4 regions of the Vibrio sp. PSi01 genome follow, and region 4 is predicted to be linked to each of the others. Evidence: predicted binding sites of a transcription regulator. Region 4 holds the regulator's gene; each other region holds the start of a gene.
The links. Region 4 encodes PurR, which represses purine synthesis genes. Its sites were predicted from a motif close to TNANGNAAACGTTTNCNTNA; they were not measured.
Positions count from the first base shown of each region.

Region 1 (4,410 bases), on a different contig from region 4:
ATTGGGGTTGCTAATTGATTGATTAAGTAATAATAAACAACGCTAAATGATGCCTACTCGTAACAGGCTAATTCGTTAGATGGCGAGTAGGCAAATCGTTGGTGAGCTTCTCAATTGAACTAAGATATTGTATTGATTAACTTAACCCGATGATGTCCCCTTTGTCATCAATATCCAACGACATAAATGCAGGTTTATCAGGTAACCCAGGCATGGTCATCACATTGCCACACAAAGCATAAATAAAGCCCGCACCAGCACACAGTTTTAATTCTCTAATAGGAACGTCAAAATGAGCCGGCGCTCCTTTTATGTGTGCTTCTGTCGAGATAGACAACGGCGTTTTTGCCAAGCAAACCGATAGGCCGTTAAAGCCGTGTTTGTTAAATTCCTCAAGCTGTTGTTTCGCAAGATCTGATAATGTAATGCTTGATGCCCTGTAGCCAACTTCAGCAACTGCCATCAGTTTCTCTTCCAAACTCTGTTCAGATTGATACAACGGCTTGAACTCATTGTTATCTTGGCAAGCTTTTACGACGGCATGCGCTAGTTGAGTGGCACCTTCACCGCCTTTGCCAAATGCTTCGCTTATTTCAACGCGAACACTTGGGTCAAAATCGATGATCATCTGTTTTAAAGCGTTTAGCTCTTGAATTGAGTCTTGTGGGAAGCGGTTGATTGCAATGACAATAGATACACCGTACTGTTTGACATTGTTGATATGCCATTTAAGGTTTTCAAAGCCTGCTATCAGCGAGTCTTGGTCATCACTAAAAATTGAATCTGGTAAGGGATTCCCCGGTCTTAAATCGTATAATCCAGAGTTCGCCTTTAAGCCGCGTAATGTTGCAACGACAACTGCGCAGTCAGGTTTCTTGTTCGACGCCTTCACTTTTATGTTGCACGCTTTTTCAAAGCCCATATCTGAGCCGAACCCACCTTCAGTTACAACAAAGTCACTAAGCTTCAATGCTATTTTATCGGCAATGATGGATGAGTTGCCATGTGCAATGTTTGCGAATGGCCCAGCGTGAATTAACGTAGGAACGCCTTCAAGGGTTTGCATCAATGTAGGCTCGATAGAATCTTTCATTGTTACGGTCATCGCCCCTGCAACGCTGAAGTCATCTGCCGTTAGCGGTAAGCCGTGCTGGTTATACGCAAGTACCACTCGACCGATACGTTTACGCAAGTCTTGAAGGTTATTCGCCAATGCGAGTATTGCCATTAACTCTGAAGCTGCTGAGATATCAAATCCGTCTTCACGCTCAAAGCCATTAATCGTTTTACCGGCTTCATTTTTTCCAACGGTGAGCATACGAAGTGCGCGGTCATTGTGATCGAGCACACGACGCCACACGATTCTGTTGGGATCGATATCTAAGGCTTTTAAGCCAGAGCGCGCTTCAAAAGCTCCTAAACCTTCACGTTGCTCGTGATACAAACGTGCGTCAATCGCGGCAGATGCGAGGTTGTGAGCAGCTGTTACAGCATGAATATCGCCAGTCAGATGCAGGTTTAATTGTTCCATTGGGGCTACTTGAGAATATCCACCGCCTGCAGCACCGCCTTTAACGCCGAATACTGGGCCCATTGAAGGCTGACGAATACAGGCCATTGCCGATTGGTTAATCTTAGCGAGCCCTTGTGCTAGTCCGATTGTGGTAACGGTTTTACCTTCACCGAGCGGCGTCGGAGTAATCGCTGTTACGACAACCAACTTACCATCTTGTTGGTTAGCGAGACGCTCCAGTGACGTTAGAGACACCTTTGACTTATATTGCCCTAGTGGCTGGTGTTCGTTATTTTGTAAGCCAGCGTGTTTGGCAACCTCACTGATGTTTTTAAGGGGAGTTGAGCGACAAATATCAATATCAGATAGCATATTTGATCCTTATATCAGAACCGAAAGGTGGTACGTAAACGTTTGCGTGGCGATAGTACTGTATAAATTTGCCAAGTAAAGGCAAACCACACGAATTATGTGCTGGAAGATAACAGATCTAAAGAGTCATTGCGCGAGATCAAATCTTAAACGAGCAAAATATTCGATTTGATTACCTTCGGTTGTACTTACATTATCGTTTGATACAAAAAGGGCTGCATATAGCAGCCCTTTTAGTTCTGGAAAGTCTCACCAGCTAATAAAGCTAATTAGTTAATCATCTAATTAGCTAAAGCCTGATTAACGATCCCAGTATGTTTCTTCTAAACTATCTTCGCGTTCTGGTAGCGCACGAGAAAGGCGAGGAGAGTGCTGAGTCAACACTTCGTAGCTTACACGGTTTGCGTACTTACAAATTTGGGACAATGACGAGTACGTTAGGCACGTGTATTCATGTTTTTCTGAGTTCGGCACGTTCACGTGGTGGTAGCTGTTCGCTGCCATATCGTGTAATAGAGCAGAAAGCGCGCCATCGCCAGCACCGTTGGTGTTTTTAATCTCTAGTGGACCACCTAAGTAAGGGCCGATGTGAGAGTATACTTTCACTGGGTCTTGGCAGTCTTGCTTACGCATTGCACGGCTGAATTCATACTTATTGAACTCTGGGATGTTACCTGGTAACAATGGCAGAGTCGTTTCACGCTTCGCTAATTCGTCTGTGTAGCCAGCCATGTAAAGACCGATTGGGCCAGCAGTACATAGCACTAGGTCTACCCATTCAAGTGCTTTATTAGCCGCAAGTAGAGGATCTTTCTCGCCAGTTAGAGCTTCACCCTCATCTTCGTTCATCGCAACGATAGTAACGTTTTCTTTTAGGTATTCTTGCCACCATTCAGCATTTCCTTCGATCACGTATTTAGTACCAAGTGTGAGTACAACAGGCACATTGTGCGCTTTCGCGTATTCAATTGCTTTTTGCACGGCTTTTGGCATTGGATCTTCTGGCTTACCGCGCATTAAGTATGAAGAGACGACTAACGCTGAGGCCTTTTCGAAAACCTGCTCAGGAATGCTTTCAGGAAGCAGTTGATTCATGTGTCCTTCGTTGATCGCGAATGTACGTTCGCCATCTTCGGTAATGAGCGTATAACAACGACCAATAGGACCATCAACAGTTTGTAGGTGGTTTAAGTTCATACGAGAAGAAGTGCGGCATAGGTAACGATAACCAAATGAGCCAACTTCAATTTTCTTAGACATGACGCCAAGCAGAACAGATTTGCTGTCTGCGAGTACGGAATAATTGTGCAGTGTATTACCAATAGTATCGCCAGGGTATTGATGTGTGATCAAACCGCGCTCAACTAACTCTTCATATAGCGCATCTGCTTTACTTTCTTCCAATACTAGCGAGTGACCTTTACTCAGCTCGTATTTTTCTAAGAACGCGTTATCAACACGGGCTTCGATATCAACAATCGTTTGACCAACACCGACAATTGTTGCGCGGTGTAGCTTGGGTGTTTGTTGAATTTGGTTGACCAACGGATCACGTGCGTGAGTTGGAAAGTAGTGCTTAGATTTACGCTGTCCAGGAAACTTCATATGAAAAATACAGTGAAAAAATTTTGCCGCATGATATCACATTTTATTTCTGTTTCTTTCATTTTTATTACATTTTGAATCACCTGTACAATGTCTGTACAGGTGATTCGCTTGACTATTTACGTAAGACTATTCGCTTGTCGCTATTCTGTTGGTACTAACGTTGCGGGATCAACGTAAGCCTTTGTACCCCATAGCGGAACAGTTGAAAGGCTGTGTTTGAAGCTACCTTCTGTTTCCTTTGTAGTGTAAGACAAGTAGAGCAGTGATTGATTCTCTGCATCGTAAATACGGCGAACCTTCATTGTCTTGAAGAAAATACTCTTTGATTTCTTAAATACCACTTCGCCTGACTTGCTTTTGTCAATTTGATCAATCATTTCTGGTGTGATTTCACCTGTTTGACGACAAGAAATAGAGCTATCACTTGGATCAGAAAGGCTGAGGTTTGCCTCTATTGATGCGATATGGCAAGTCACACCTGCGATCTTATCGTCATCTAAAGAAGACATCTTGATATCTTTCATTGTGAAGAAACCCAGTGAGACGTCGCCAACCTCGTTGTCCGAACAGCCAGTTAACATTGCGATGATACCTGCTGTTATTAAGGCTTTTTTCATAAGAAGTCCTTTTTATTTATATAGTTCTGTTTACTATAAGGATATTGAAAGCTTGAATACGAGTGTAGAGCTTTTCGTTAAGTTCTTAAAGGATGTTGTTGGATAATGAAAAAGATGAAGCATTTAAAGTACTTGTTGGCTTTGATCATGCTCTGTATCCTTTCTGCTTGTAGTTCGGCACCTCAGTCGACCATATGTCTTCCAAATAACTGTGATATTTGGGGATACTAACCGTGGGTACTAAAAGAATGAATAACGAAATACCTGAAATTGCACACCAGAAAAATAAATGGCTATTTA
Region 1 is NZ_JBHNYN010000004.1:35,974-40,383, forward strand. Features, by position in the region: gene ACFI6G_RS07370 (formate--tetrahydrofolate ligase) at 137-1,885, opposite strand; gene ACFI6G_RS07375 (inosine/guanosine kinase) at 2,186-3,490, opposite strand; gene ACFI6G_RS07380 (CreA family protein) at 3,634-4,110, opposite strand; gene ACFI6G_RS07385 (hypothetical protein) at 4,359-4,410, shown strand, end outside.
Region 1: ACFI6G_RS07370 (formate--tetrahydrofolate ligase) is a predicted target of PurR. The motif match lies at 1,916-1,935, and genes of this name have one in related genera.

Region 2 (4,410 bases), on a different contig from region 4:
AACTGGTACCCCGCATATCTTTGATACTAAGATGGATACTTACCTTGATATTAACCATCAACTGGATCCGTCTCTAACGGAAGCGCCGGTAGGTCCTATCACAAGTGCTGATATGATCGAAAAAGGTCAAATGCAGCAGATCGATGAAAACACTATCCAAATGGATATTACATACCAATCTGGTGAGCGTGCTACATTAATCGGTGTTCGCGATGGCGAGATGGTGACGTACTTCATCGATGGTGAAGTTGTGGCACAAACTTCAATTGATGAGCTAGAGAGCTACGCGGCTACACGCGCTTAATTGCTTGTTTAGTCACAAATAGTCGATTACAAAGATTAGATACAGAAACAGGTACTCATTGAGTACCTGTTTTATTTTGTTTTGAATAAACGGTGCTTACTGTAAGCAGCATCTATTGAGTATATATATTATCGAATTATGCTTTTTCTGGGATTGCTTCAAGCAGTGCAACCATTTGGTTCCAGAATAGCTCAACTGTGTCGATCTTCACTTTCTCATCAGGAGAGTGTGGGAACTTGATTGTTGGGCCGAAAGAAACCATATCCATATTCGGGTAAGGTTCTTTGAATAGACCACACTCAAGACCTGCATGGATAACCATGATGTTTGGCTTGTGACCGTAGATACCTTCGTACATGTCGCGGAAGATATGCATAATTTCTGAATCTGCGTCTGGTTTCCAACCTGGGTAAGCACCAGAGAACGAGATGTTAGCGCCTGCTAACTCAGCAACAGAGTGCAGCATGCTTTCTACTTGGCTACGACCTGAATCGATCAAAGAACGGATCAGGCAAAGCACTGTGATTGAGTTCTCTTCTGTTGTGATAACACCTACGTTTAGAGACGTTTCAACAACACCTTCAATCTCGTCACTCATACGAATCACGCCGTTTGGACATGCGTTAAGTGTCGCGATAAAGCGAGCTTGTTCTGCTTGAGTAAGAGTACCCATTTCAACGGTTACTTCTTCGTTGAATGTTACGATGCTGTCTTCGATTTTACCCAGCTCTGTAGATAGAAGCTCAGTGTAGTAGTTGTATAGCGAAGCCAGTTTCTCTTGGTTTTCAGCCGGTACTGCAACCGTTACGAAGCCTTCACGAGGGATAGCGTTACGAAGGCTACCACCTTTGAACTCTATGATACGAAGGTCTAGATCTTTTGCGTGACCCGCTAGGAAACGAGCAAGTAATTTGTTTGCGTTTGCACGACCCGTGTGAATATCACAACCAGAGTGACCGCCTTTAAGGCCTTTTAGCGTTAGCTTACGTGTAACGAAATTATCAGGGACTGCATCACGAGTGATGTCGAAAGTCATTGCACCGTCGATACCGCCAGCACAACCCATGTACACTTCGCCTTCTTGCTCTGAATCGGTATTAAGAAGGATATCGCCTTCTAACCAACCCGCTTCAAGACCGAAAGCACCAGTCATACCCGCTTCTTCATCTACGGTTAGTAGAACTTCGATAGGGCCGTGTTGGATTTCGTTTGAAGCAAGAACGGCCAAACAAGAAGCCATGCCCATACCATTGTCGGCACCAAGTGTTGTGCCTTTTGCAGTAACCCATTCACCATCAATGTACGGTTGGATTGGGTCTTTAGCGAAGTCATGAACTGTGTCTTCGTTCTTTTGTGGAACCATATCGATGTGAGCTTGTAGCACGACACCTTTCTTGTTTTCCATGCCCTGTGTCGCTGGCTTCTTGATGAATACGTTGCCCGTTGGATCGCGACGCACATCTAGGCCTTGCTCTGTTGCCCAAGCAATAATGTATTGAGCAAGCTCTTCTTCGTGCTTTGAAGGGTGTGGGATTGAACAAATCTTATCGAAAAACTGCCAAATAGGGGCAGGGGACAATTTACTGATCTCAGAATGGAATTCAGACACGGATGACTCCTTTTTTATTTGATAACCATATATTTAGGATTTGGATGGATGGAAAGTTAGAACAAAAATCTAAAATATGGGTCTGTTTTGATGGCAACAGCATACCACTTGCGCGTTTTGACGAGTAGCGCTTCTAAGCCCCAGACTCCTCAAATTTTGAAAGCTAGATTGTTCATTTGATCATAAGTAAGTGTCTTGATGCTTATAATTAATTCAGGCAAACGTTTATTTAGTTCTGTTGTGTAATTTAATTACGAGATTTAGTTTGTAAAATAACCATAAGCAGCTAAAAGTGTGATGTGGAGCAGGAAAAACTTGTAATCTTTTTTCTTTGAGGTATATTAATAACCAACTTCTTAAGTGAAGAGTAAATGCTCAAAGGATGAGTCCGTTTTATCGCCTCCAGGGAACCGAGAAATCAAATTCGTTTTTATTGATTTATTAAGGTGATAGTTATGAAAGGTTTACCATCTGCAATGTTCTGGCTTAACAGCTCTGTTTACACTAGCAACTTTGCATACCCAACAAGCTTTGGTTACTAATACCAGCTGCTTGTAACTTGAACAGTTTGTTCACCCCTATATATTGGAATTCTTTTACAACCCTTTGGTTGACTGATTCTACCGCCACTCATTTTTGAGTGGCGTTTTTTTTGCCTGCTACTTTATCGCCTATCTTGTTCCCAACCACTTTCATTCATTCATTATTTCTCTGTCATTCGTTGCGGTTATTTTTTAAACGCCAAACGATCAATTCACGCCTTATTACGAATCCTGTTGAAAAATACACAACTCTTGTGGGTTTCATTTGAGAATTTGATGGCTAGATTCTCAATGAAAATAATCGATGGTCGAAAAAGTAATCAAGTATAATTGTTGTTTTTTTTGTTTTGTTTTGTTTTAAATCTTTGTTTTTAATGATTATTTAATTATTCAGTTTATGTTTTTAATCGCTTTGTTTCATACGCCATTCGGATAAATATTAATTAGAGCCTTAATTCTATCTGGAATTTGTTATTTGATAACTTTATAATCCACAGCCAATCGATTACGCAACCGTTTACTTTTTACCCTTATAGGATTCGATAATGTTCGAAAAGCTATTCAAACTCAGTGAAAATGGCACCAATGTGCGCACTGAAATCATCGCAGGTCTAACAACCTTCCTAACAATGGCTTACATCATTTTTGTAAACCCAATGATTCTAGCTGACGCTGGGATGGACCATGGCGCTGTATTTGTAGCAACCTGTTTAGCGGCTGCTATTGGCTGTTTCATTATGGGCTTTGTTGCTAACTACCCAATTGCTCAAGCTCCAGGCATGGGGTTGAACGCATTCTTTACCTACGCTGTTGTAATGGGTATGGGTTATACGTGGCAAGTTGCTCTGGCAGCAGTTTTCGTATCAGGCGTAATCTTCATTTTCTTAAGTATCTTTAAGATTCGTGAATGGATTATTAACTCGATCCCTATGTCTCTGCGTGTTGGTATCTCTGCAGGTATAGGCCTTTTCTTAGCGTTCATTGCACTTAGCAATGCTGGCATCGTGGTTTCTAACCCAGCAACTAAGGTTTCACTGGGCGATATTACCGCGGTTGCTCCTATTCTAGGCGCACTGGGTTTTTTCCTTACTATTGCTCTCGTTCATCGTGGTGTTAAAGGCGCAGTAATGATTGCTATTTTAGCAATCACAGCGATTGGTATCGCAATTGGCGACGTTCAATATGGCGGTATCATGTCTACACCGCCAAGCCTAGCACCTACATTCATGCAGCTTGATTTCTCTGCTGTATTCGAAATCGGTATGATTTCAGTGGTATTTGCATTCTTGTTTGTCGATTTATTCGATACTGCCGGTACTTTGGTTGGTGTTGCAACAAAAGCAAACCTAATTAAAGAAGACGGCAAACTACCACGCTTGAATAAAGCACTACTCGCTGACTCTACAGCAACGTCTATCGGTGCATTATTAGGTACATCAAACACAACCTCTTACGTAGAAAGTGTTGCTGGTGTTGCTGAGGGTGGTCGTACCGGCCTAACAGCAGTTGTTGTTGGTATCTTATTCTTACTGGCTCTTTTCTTCTCGCCGCTTGCAGGCATGATCCCGGCTTACGCAACATCTGGTGCGCTGTTTTATGTAGCAATTCTAATGATGTCTGGTCTAGTTGGCATTGATTGGCGTGATCTTACGGAAGCTGCACCAGTCGTGGTAACATGTTTGCTAATGCCGCTGACGTACTCTATTGCTGAGGGTATCTCACTAGGTTTCATCGCTTACGCTGCAATTAAGCTGCTAAGTGGTAAAGGTCGTGACGTTTCACCTGCAGTGTGGGTAATGTCGGCTATCTTTATTCTTAAATATATTTTCGCTTAATCGTCTAGATTTCTGCTTAATCGTTGAAGAGGCTATGTTTCGCATAGCCTCTAATAACATGACAAAATTATTAGGTTTTATACTATGAGCAACAAATTCGTTATCACTTGGGACAACATG
Region 2 is NZ_JBHNYN010000005.1:116,674-121,083, reverse strand. Features, by position in the region: gene ACFI6G_RS09630 (DUF3332 domain-containing protein) at 1-304, shown strand, start outside; gene ACFI6G_RS09625 (aminoacyl-histidine dipeptidase) at 441-1,913, opposite strand; gene ACFI6G_RS09620 (NCS2 family permease) at 3,001-4,290, shown strand; gene gpt (xanthine phosphoribosyltransferase) at 4,375-4,410, shown strand, end outside.
Region 2: ACFI6G_RS09620 (NCS2 family permease) is a predicted target of PurR. The motif match lies at 2,961-2,980, and genes of this name have one in related genera.

Region 3 (4,410 bases), on a different contig from region 4:
AACACCACAGTGACCTGCGAACGCCATTTCAGCTAGCGTTACGAATAGACCGCCATCGCCTTTATCGTGGTAAGCGACAACTTGGTCGTTCGCTACAAGTGCTTGAACGCCTTCGTAGAAGCCTTTTAGCTGTGCCGCGTTGTCTACGTCTGCTGGCTTATCACCAAGCTGCTTGTAAACCTGAGCAAGTGCTGTTGCACCCATGCGGTTTTTGCCGTTACCTAAATCGATAAGAACTAGGCTTGTATTACCTTTGTCTGTACGTAATTGAGGAGTAATCGTTTTACGAACATCTTCAACACGTGCAAACGCAGTGATAACAAGAGATAGCGGAGACGTGACTTCTTTCTGCTCGCCGTTCTCTTCCCACTTAGTCTTCATCGACATTGAGTCTTTACCCACAGGGATAGTTAGACCCAGTGCCGGACATAGCTCTTCACCCACGGCTTTAACCGCTTCATAAAGGCCTGCATCTTCACCAGGGTGACCTGCTGGAGACATCCAGTTAGCCGACAGTTTAATGTGTTTGATATCGCCGATGTTGGTCGCTGCAATGTTAGTGATTGCTTCACCAACCGCTAGACGAGCTGACGCGCCGAAATCAAGTAGTGCAACTGGCGTACGCTCACCAAGAGACATCGCCTCACCGTGGTAAGAGTCGTAACTTGCTGCCGTTACCGCACAGTTAGCAACTGGAACCTGCCATGGGCCAACCATTTGGTCACGAGCTACAAGACCCGTTACCGAGCGGTCACCGATAGTGATTAGGAATGTTTTCTCTGCCACTGTTGGTAGGCGAAGAATACGGTCAACCGCTTCGTTTAGTTCGATACCAGAACGGTCAATCGCAGGATTGTTTGCTTTTAGCGTCTTCGCGTCACGGTGCATCTTAGGTGTTTTACCTAATAGGATGTCCATAGGCATGTCGATTGGCGTGTTGTCGAAGTGTGAATCTTCTAGTTTCAGATCACGCTCTTCTGTTGCCTTACCAACCACTGCATATGGTGCGCGTTCACGTTTACAAATCGCGTCGAACGTTGCCATGTCTTTATCAGCAACCGCCATAACGTAACGCTCTTGAGATTCGTTACACCAGATCTCAAGTGGGCTCATGCCCGGCTCATCGTTTGGTACGTCACGTAGATTAAAGATACCGCCACGCTCGCCGTCGTCGACTAGCTCAGGAAGAGCATTCGAGATACCGCCCGCGCCCACATCGTGGATGAATGCGATTGGGTTCGCATCACCAAGCTGCCAACAACGGTCGATAACTTCCTGACAACGACGTTCCATCTCTGGGTTTTCACGTTGTACAGAAGCGAAATCTAGGTCTTCAGAAGATGAACCCGAATCCATTGAAGATGCAGCACCGCCACCAAGGCCGATGTTCATTGCTGGACCACCAAGAACGATTAGGCTTGCACCTACTGGGATCTCTTTCTTCTGAACATGATCATCACGAATGTTGCCTAGACCACCAGCAAGCATGATTGGTTTATGGTACCCACGCACTTCTTCGCCGGCGTGAGAATTTACTTTCTCTTCGTATGTACGGAAGTAACCTAATAGGTTTGGACGACCAAATTCGTTGTTGAATGCTGCGCCACCAAGAGGACCTTCAAGCATGATATCCAAAGCAGTAACGATACGGCTCGGCTTACCAAAGTCAGTTTCCCAAGGTTGAACGAAGTTCGGGATCTTAAGGTTAGATACAGAGAAAGCAACAAGGCCAGCTTTTGGCTTACCACCAATACCGGTTGCGCCTTCATCACGGATTTCGCCGCCTGAACCTGTTGATGCGCCCGGCCATGGAGAGATTGCCGTTGGGTGGTTATGCGTTTCAACTTTCATCAAGATGTGTGTTTTTTCTTGGTGGTAGTTGTATTGGCGAGTTTCTGGATCTGGGAAGAAACGACCCACTTCAGAACCGGTCATTACTGCTGCGTTATCTTTATAAGCAGACAGAACGTGTTCTGGTGTCGTTTCAAAGGTGTTCTTAATCATCTTGAACAATGATTTTTCTTGCTTAACGCCATCGATAGTCCAATCAGCGTTAAAGATCTTGTGACGACAGTGCTCTGAGTTCGCTTGTGCAAACATCATTAGCTCGATGTCAGTCGGGTTACGACCTAGCTTTTCAGTAAAGCTTTCAAGAAGGTAATCAATCTCATCTTCTGCAAGTGCTAGACCTAGGATAACGTTTGCTTCTTCAAGCGCTTTACGCCCACCAGTTAATAGGTCAACTTCCGCATATGGAGCAGGCTCAGCAACTGTAAATAGTGCAGCCGCTGATTCGAAGTCAGTGAAAACCACTTCCATCATACGGTCGTGCAGGATTGCTTTCAGCTCAACAAGTTGAAGCTCAGAAAGTTCAGAAGAGGTTTCAATGTAGAAAGCAGTACCGCGCTCTAGACGTGACACTTTAGCCAGTCCGCAGTTATGTGCGATATCTGTTGATTTTGAAGACCAAGGCGAGATAGTGCCTGGGCGTGGCGTTGCAAGCAGCAATAAACCTTCAGGCTCATGCTCTTCAATCGTTGGACCGTAAGTCAGTAGCTTTTCTAGCTTCTCAACTTCAGACTCGTCTAGGTCTGCCGTTAGATCAGCAAAGTGGGCAAACTCAGCGTAAATACCTGTTACAGGTAAGCTTAATTCACGACAAAGCTCTAAAAGCTTGTTAACACGAAACTCAGATAGAGCTGGGGAGCCACGCAAAATTCTCATGTGCTTAGGTCTCTTATGCAGTTGATTAAGGTAGTATTGGAATAAATTCAGTGGGTTATAGGAACAACCTAACTGTTTTCTTCGAAGCTATTCCCGAAGGTTGCCAAACCTATGCCGATCCCACCTCTTCAATGCGAGCGCATTATAAAGCATTTCTTTTTGTGACGTAACACCAAAAGCAACCGTTTGCGTTATTTTTTTTATCTTTCTGCTCAAATGGAACTTTTGCTGCATTTATCAGCACTTTTACAACTGTTTAATTAAAGCAGCTTTGCCAGTCTTGCGGGGTTTGGTATAAAGGAGCTTCTACTTTTTGAGATTTCATTTTGATGCCTAAATTTACGCTCATCTTTTCGTCTAAATTCCTTCTGATCGCTATCGCTCTGTTTGGGTTAGCGGGATGCCAGATTGAATCTGAACCTAAAAGTGTTCTTGAGCAGATACGAGACCGTGGCGTTCTTCGTGTCGGCACCTTGAATAACCAACTCTCTTATTACATCGGTCCAGATGGCCCAGCAGGCTTGGATTACGAATTAGCTCGTGAGTTTGCGCAAGAGCTTGGTGTAAAGCTTGAGGTTAAACCCGCTTACCGTTTATCCGGCCTATTCCCAGCGTTACAGAAAGGCGAAATCGATCTTATCGCAACTGGGTTAACGCAAAATAGTAACCTGACACGCGCTTATCGCGCTGCGCCAGCTTATTATTATGTAAGCCAACAAGTCGTGTACAAAAAAGGCCAGTGGCGACCAAGAAACCTTGAGCAACTGATCAAGTTTGAAAATGAACGTCAGGCTGAGTTTGAAAAAGCACAAACTGAATCAGAAGAGGCGTCATCAAGCGAAACACTGACCCCCTCTTTAGTTGTAGTAAAAGACTCACACTTCGAGCCAACACTAAAACAGCTACAGAACACACATGATGACTTTACCTACGATGCGGTCGGTAATGCGGACGTCAACGACCTACTAAAAGAAGTCTCGACAGGAGAGCGACTGTTTACCGTTGCAGATTCAATTGAGCTTTCATTGGCGCAACGTTTGTATCCAGAGGTCGCTCTCGCTTTTGAGCTAACAGAAGACCAACCTATCTCTTGGTACTTACAGAAATCTGAAGACGAAAGCCTGTATGCTTTACTGATTGAATTCTTCGGCAACCTAAAACAATCTGGTGAGCTCGCATCACTCGAAGAGAAGTATATAGGTCACATTGGTACCTTTGATTACGTTGATACTCGCGCCTTTATCCGTGCACTGGATAGCAAACTGCCAAAATGGTCGCCACTCTTTCAGGAATACTCTCAAGAGTTTGACTGGCGCTTGATTGCCGCTTTGGCATACCAAGAGTCACACTGGAATCCTGTTGCTCGCTCACCAACCGGTGTACGTGGCATGATGATGCTGACGCTACCCACAGCGAAAAGCGTTGGCGTGACTAACCGTCTTGACCCTAAACAGTCGGTACAAGGTGGTGTTGAATACTTGCGTCGTATCGTTAACCGAGTTCCAGACTCAATCACCCAACACGAAAAAATCTGGTTTGCCCTAGCCTCATATAACGTCGGTTACGGACATATGATGGATGCTCGTCGCTTAACCAAAGCGCAAGGTGGCGATCCTGACGCTTGGGGTGATGTAAAAGATAGGTTACCTCTGCTAAGACAAAAGAAATATTACAGCCAAACTCGGT
Region 3 is NZ_JBHNYN010000008.1:107,780-112,189, reverse strand. Features, by position in the region: gene purL (phosphoribosylformylglycinamidine synthase) at 1-2,724, opposite strand, end outside; gene mltF (membrane-bound lytic murein transglycosylase MltF) at 3,054-4,410, shown strand, end outside.
Region 3: purL (phosphoribosylformylglycinamidine synthase) is a predicted target of PurR. The motif match lies at 2,899-2,918, and genes of this name have one in related genera.

Region 4 (4,410 bases):
TTTGGCTATGTGTGTTATCTAATCTATATCCATTATTCAGCTACAGGTGTTGAGCGAAACTTACCCATCAACCATTTAGCAATAATTGGGAATATACCTAGTAATGCAAATGACAACAGCACTGAAGGAGACACGATACCCGAAAGTGAATCTATTTCTGCGAGTTGAGTACCAGCATTTAAGAAAACAGCTGTACCTGGCAACATCCCAATTTGACTCGTAATGTAGTAACGACTTACCGACATCGGCGTTAGACCCATCAACAGGTTGATAAGGAAAAATGGGAATACAGGGATCAGGCGTAGAGAAAATAAGTAAAATGCCCCGTCTTTTTCGACACCTTTATTCATGGTCGCCAATTTGTCGCCGAATTTGGTTTGAATCCAGTCACGTAACAAATAGCGGCTACTCAAAAAGGCGATAGTTGCACCGATTGCACTGGCGAATGACACCAATAACAAACTATTCCAAAAACCAAAGAGCGCAGCACCCAATAGGGTCACAACAGCAGCTCCTGGAATCGAGAAAGCGGTAATCATGACGTAAGCTGCGAAATAAATAGCAGCCGCGGCGATAAAATTACTGTCAATGTATTCATTCAAAACGGCTTGCTGAGCCTTGGCATTCTCAAGTGTGAGGTATTGGCCAAAGTTGACGCCTAGTAAGACAATCGTTATTACCAACACAATACCCAATATCATTTTCTTACTCATTGATACTTCCTCTAAATTTTCAATGCATACCGATAGTATAGATAGACAGGTAAAGCTTAGATTAACTTTCAACAGATATAAAAAAAAGCCGCATAAATGCGGCTTAGTTATGTGTAGTTTTAACTGATAATGTTAATTTACGCGACTGATAAGCTCTTCGCGACGCTGCTGCGGTATAACAGACCAATGTGTACCATTAATCGCACCTTCTAGCGCCCAAAGTAACTCGATACTGACAGAGGACGCGTGAGATTCCTTGATGGCGTTAAACGCGTTTACAGAGCCAGATTCATATAAACGTTCTACGGAATCTATCCCAGCCTTTTTCAACATGCGCTCGGTAGCAAGTCGAAGGTTAGGAAGGTCTTTTAATCGAGTTGGTTTAGCAGAAGACTGTTCAGCTTTTTCATCTTTAGCAAAACCCAAAGACGTAGTCGCAAGCTGCAAGATTTTTTCTTGATCCTGCCACAGGCCTTCAGGCAAAGCGAAATATTTAGTAACAACAGGGAAGCCACGTTTTTTGTAAACGTAAGGTTGAAACCCTTGTTGTTCAAATTGTTTTGTTGTGCATTTGTCCGCTCGTATATGCAACTGGTCATTTACAACCAGAGCAAACATCGTGTCATCGGCAAAAAGACCGAAGCCACCAAACATTGAACGTGATTTTATTTTTCCTAGGGACTCAAATAACTTCATTGAGTCCTTTAGTATCGGTTTATCCATGTTATTTATCTCGGTGTATTTGAACTACGCCACCAAATAAGCAGGTCCGAGAGATTAGCAAAATGTTGCAACTAAATTGTCAATAAGCCGTAAATTACTAAATTATTAGTAACCACTGCATTTTGCCATCGGTAACCCCGCTACCATACCAACGAGTGGTTTAGGCCGGAAGCTTTGCGTCTCACTCTTTCGAGTGGTTTGCCCTGTGCGTGACTGATTAAATAGAATAAAGTTTTTGTTGAATGAAGCTCACACTTGTTATTTCAAAATGTGATATTGCTTCAATTAATGATCTTGCTGTTATGATACCAGGTTCATTAATGTTGTTGATAAAAAAAGCGCACCTAAAGGTGCGCTTGATTAGAATAAACTGAATTTATCAATTAATTTAACGTTTTAACTGTACTTCGTTCAACAATTTCAGGGTGCATTTCGAAAACGCGTTTTTCATGATCTTTATCTTTGATGCGTTCTAACAAAATTTCGAATGCATTTTTACCAACACGACGCTTCGGTTGGTGAACCGTGGTCAATGGTGGGGAGAAATATTCAGCGAGTTCGATGTTATCGTAACCAATAACTGATATATCTTCAGGAATGCGAATTCCTTTTTCTTGTAATCGACTCATCAAACCTAGTGCCATGGTGTCGTTGAAACAGAACACTGCCGTTGGGCGATCTTTCATCTCAACAATCTTATCTGCTGCTATAACAGCAGTATCACATTCAAAGTTACCTTCAATGATCAAGCGTTCGTCAGTGGCAATATTAGCTTCGTCAAATGCACGTTTGTATCCTGCGATACGTTCAACACAGGCTGCTTTATCTAAGTGGCCACTTAAACAAGCAATCTTAGAGTGACCGCGTTCAATAAGGTACTTGGTCGCTAGGTAGCCACCTTCTTCAGAGTTATCAATGATCTTGTCGGCTTGAGAGCTCTCAGGACCCCAGTCCATCACTACTTTAGGAATGTCAGCGTGACGGTCTAACATTTCTCTTAGTTCTTCAGTTAGGTCTGAACACATAACCAAGATGCCATCTACACGCTTCTCTGCAAGCATTCGAATGTAATCACGTTGCTTCTCATAAATACCGCCTGTGTTACACAAAATCAAAGTGTAGCCTTGACGGTAGCAGTAGCTCTCTACGCCATCGATAACCTCAGAGAAGAATAGGTTGGTTGACTGAGTTACTAGCATGCCGATAGTGCGTGTTGTATTACATTTCAAACTACGAGCAACAGCACTCGGTGCATAGTTTAGTTCGTCTACGGCTTTGTTTACTTTTTCTTGAGTCGCTTCTGCGACAAAACGTGTTTTGTTGATTACGTGAGAAACGGTTGTTGTTGATACGCCTGCTAAGCGAGCGACATCTTTTATAGTGGCCATGGTTTTATCCTATTAGAAGCTACTTTCCCAAAGTACGGAATAAAGTAGCCGTTAAGCTACTTAACTAAGAGCTTAAATTTGTAGGGCTCTTTGGGTACTAAAGTGCTAAAAAACAAAAAACCGCTATTGAGCGGCTTGTCTTAACACCGAAATGCTTTGAACTTAAATAAGCTTAGCATTTCGTGAATGTTTCATATTTTATCGTTTGCGGTCACAATTTTAGACTGACTAGAAATTACTCGCAATATAATTCACCCAGAAATCCGGGTGAATTGTCACATTCTACTGAATTTATTTACCTAGTCGTTGGGCGAACTTATTCACCAGCTAAATATTGAGTGTCTAAATTGCAAAATGCGAGTAGCAAAGACGAGACCGAAGCGTAGAAACCAAACTGGTCAACGTCATGACATTTCACATTAAACTTTGGCAACCAAGTAAGTAGTTGCTGATCGATAAACTGCTGTTGAATGACGAACGATTTCTCTAATTCTTCTTCAAGCTCAGTTTCATTTGAACGGATGATTAGATTGCCAAGGAAGTCGAGTTCGATAGCAATGTGATCTGCAGGTTCTTTTAAGTCTTGGTTCACGATTAAGTTGTGCTTAGCCATGATGTCTTCCATGTCTTTAGCTGGCTTATCGTTTAATAGACCTGTTTCGCCGATGTACATTGAAGCGTAAGGTAAAGCACCATGTTTGTCTGTCTTCAAGAAAAGGTCGCAGAAGTCAGCAGACAGTTCCAGTTGGGCATCTTCACGTGTTTGTAGACGGTTCAATGCGTCTACAAGCTTATCAATCGAAGGCTTTAGAGCTTCATTCGAACCTAAACCAGAAAGGAAAGAACGAATTTCAACAGAGTGGTAGTGATCGAGTTCTTCTTGAGTGAGCTCTTTGGCGAATAAGCTTGATAACCACCAGTAAATTTCTGCTCTTTGCTCGTTGAATGCTTTCGTATCTTTCATTTCATAGATCCTGATTTAGTCTTGTGATGTTTATATACCCAGCGCCGTTAAGTCATTTGGGTACAAGCACACCAAGGCTGAATAACAAGGTTATTTGCTAAGCGCAAAGTGACTCGTTCGTAGTAATGCCTATATTGAATTGCGATGGACGATAAATAGCAAGGTTTAAGATTGTCTTGTATCAAAAAAAATCCATGTTTCTGGCTTTTATCTTCAGTACCACTAGAATTGTTACTAGTCATGAATAGAATAGTCATTGAAACTATTAAATAAGAAAAGTGGTGTAGATGAGCTATCACGTATTGGTCGTAGAAGATGATGTGGTAACCCGCAGTAAACTGGTTGGATATTTCCAGAACGAAGGTTACACAGTGAGTGAAGCTGAGAGCGGCGCTCAGATGAGAAACGTGTTGGAAGAAAACAACGTTGATCTCATTATGCTGGACATCAACTTACCAGGCGAAGATGGATTGATGCTAACTCGCGAATTACGCAGTCAATCAGACATTGGAATTATTTTAGTTACTGGACGCACGGATAGCATCGACAAAATCGTAGGCCTTGAAATGGGCGCAGACGATTATGTTACTAAACCCTTCGAACTTCGCGAATTATTGGTTCG
Region 4 is NZ_JBHNYN010000003.1:361,930-366,339, reverse strand. Features, by position in the region: gene ACFI6G_RS06955 (TVP38/TMEM64 family protein) at 33-713, opposite strand; gene ACFI6G_RS06950 (TfoX/Sxy family DNA transformation protein) at 846-1,436, opposite strand; cyclic di-GMP riboswitch class I at 1,564-1,649, opposite strand; gene purR (HTH-type transcriptional repressor PurR) at 1,820-2,824, opposite strand; gene torD (molecular chaperone TorD) at 3,141-3,788, opposite strand; gene torR (two-component system response regulator TorR) at 4,076-4,410, shown strand, end outside.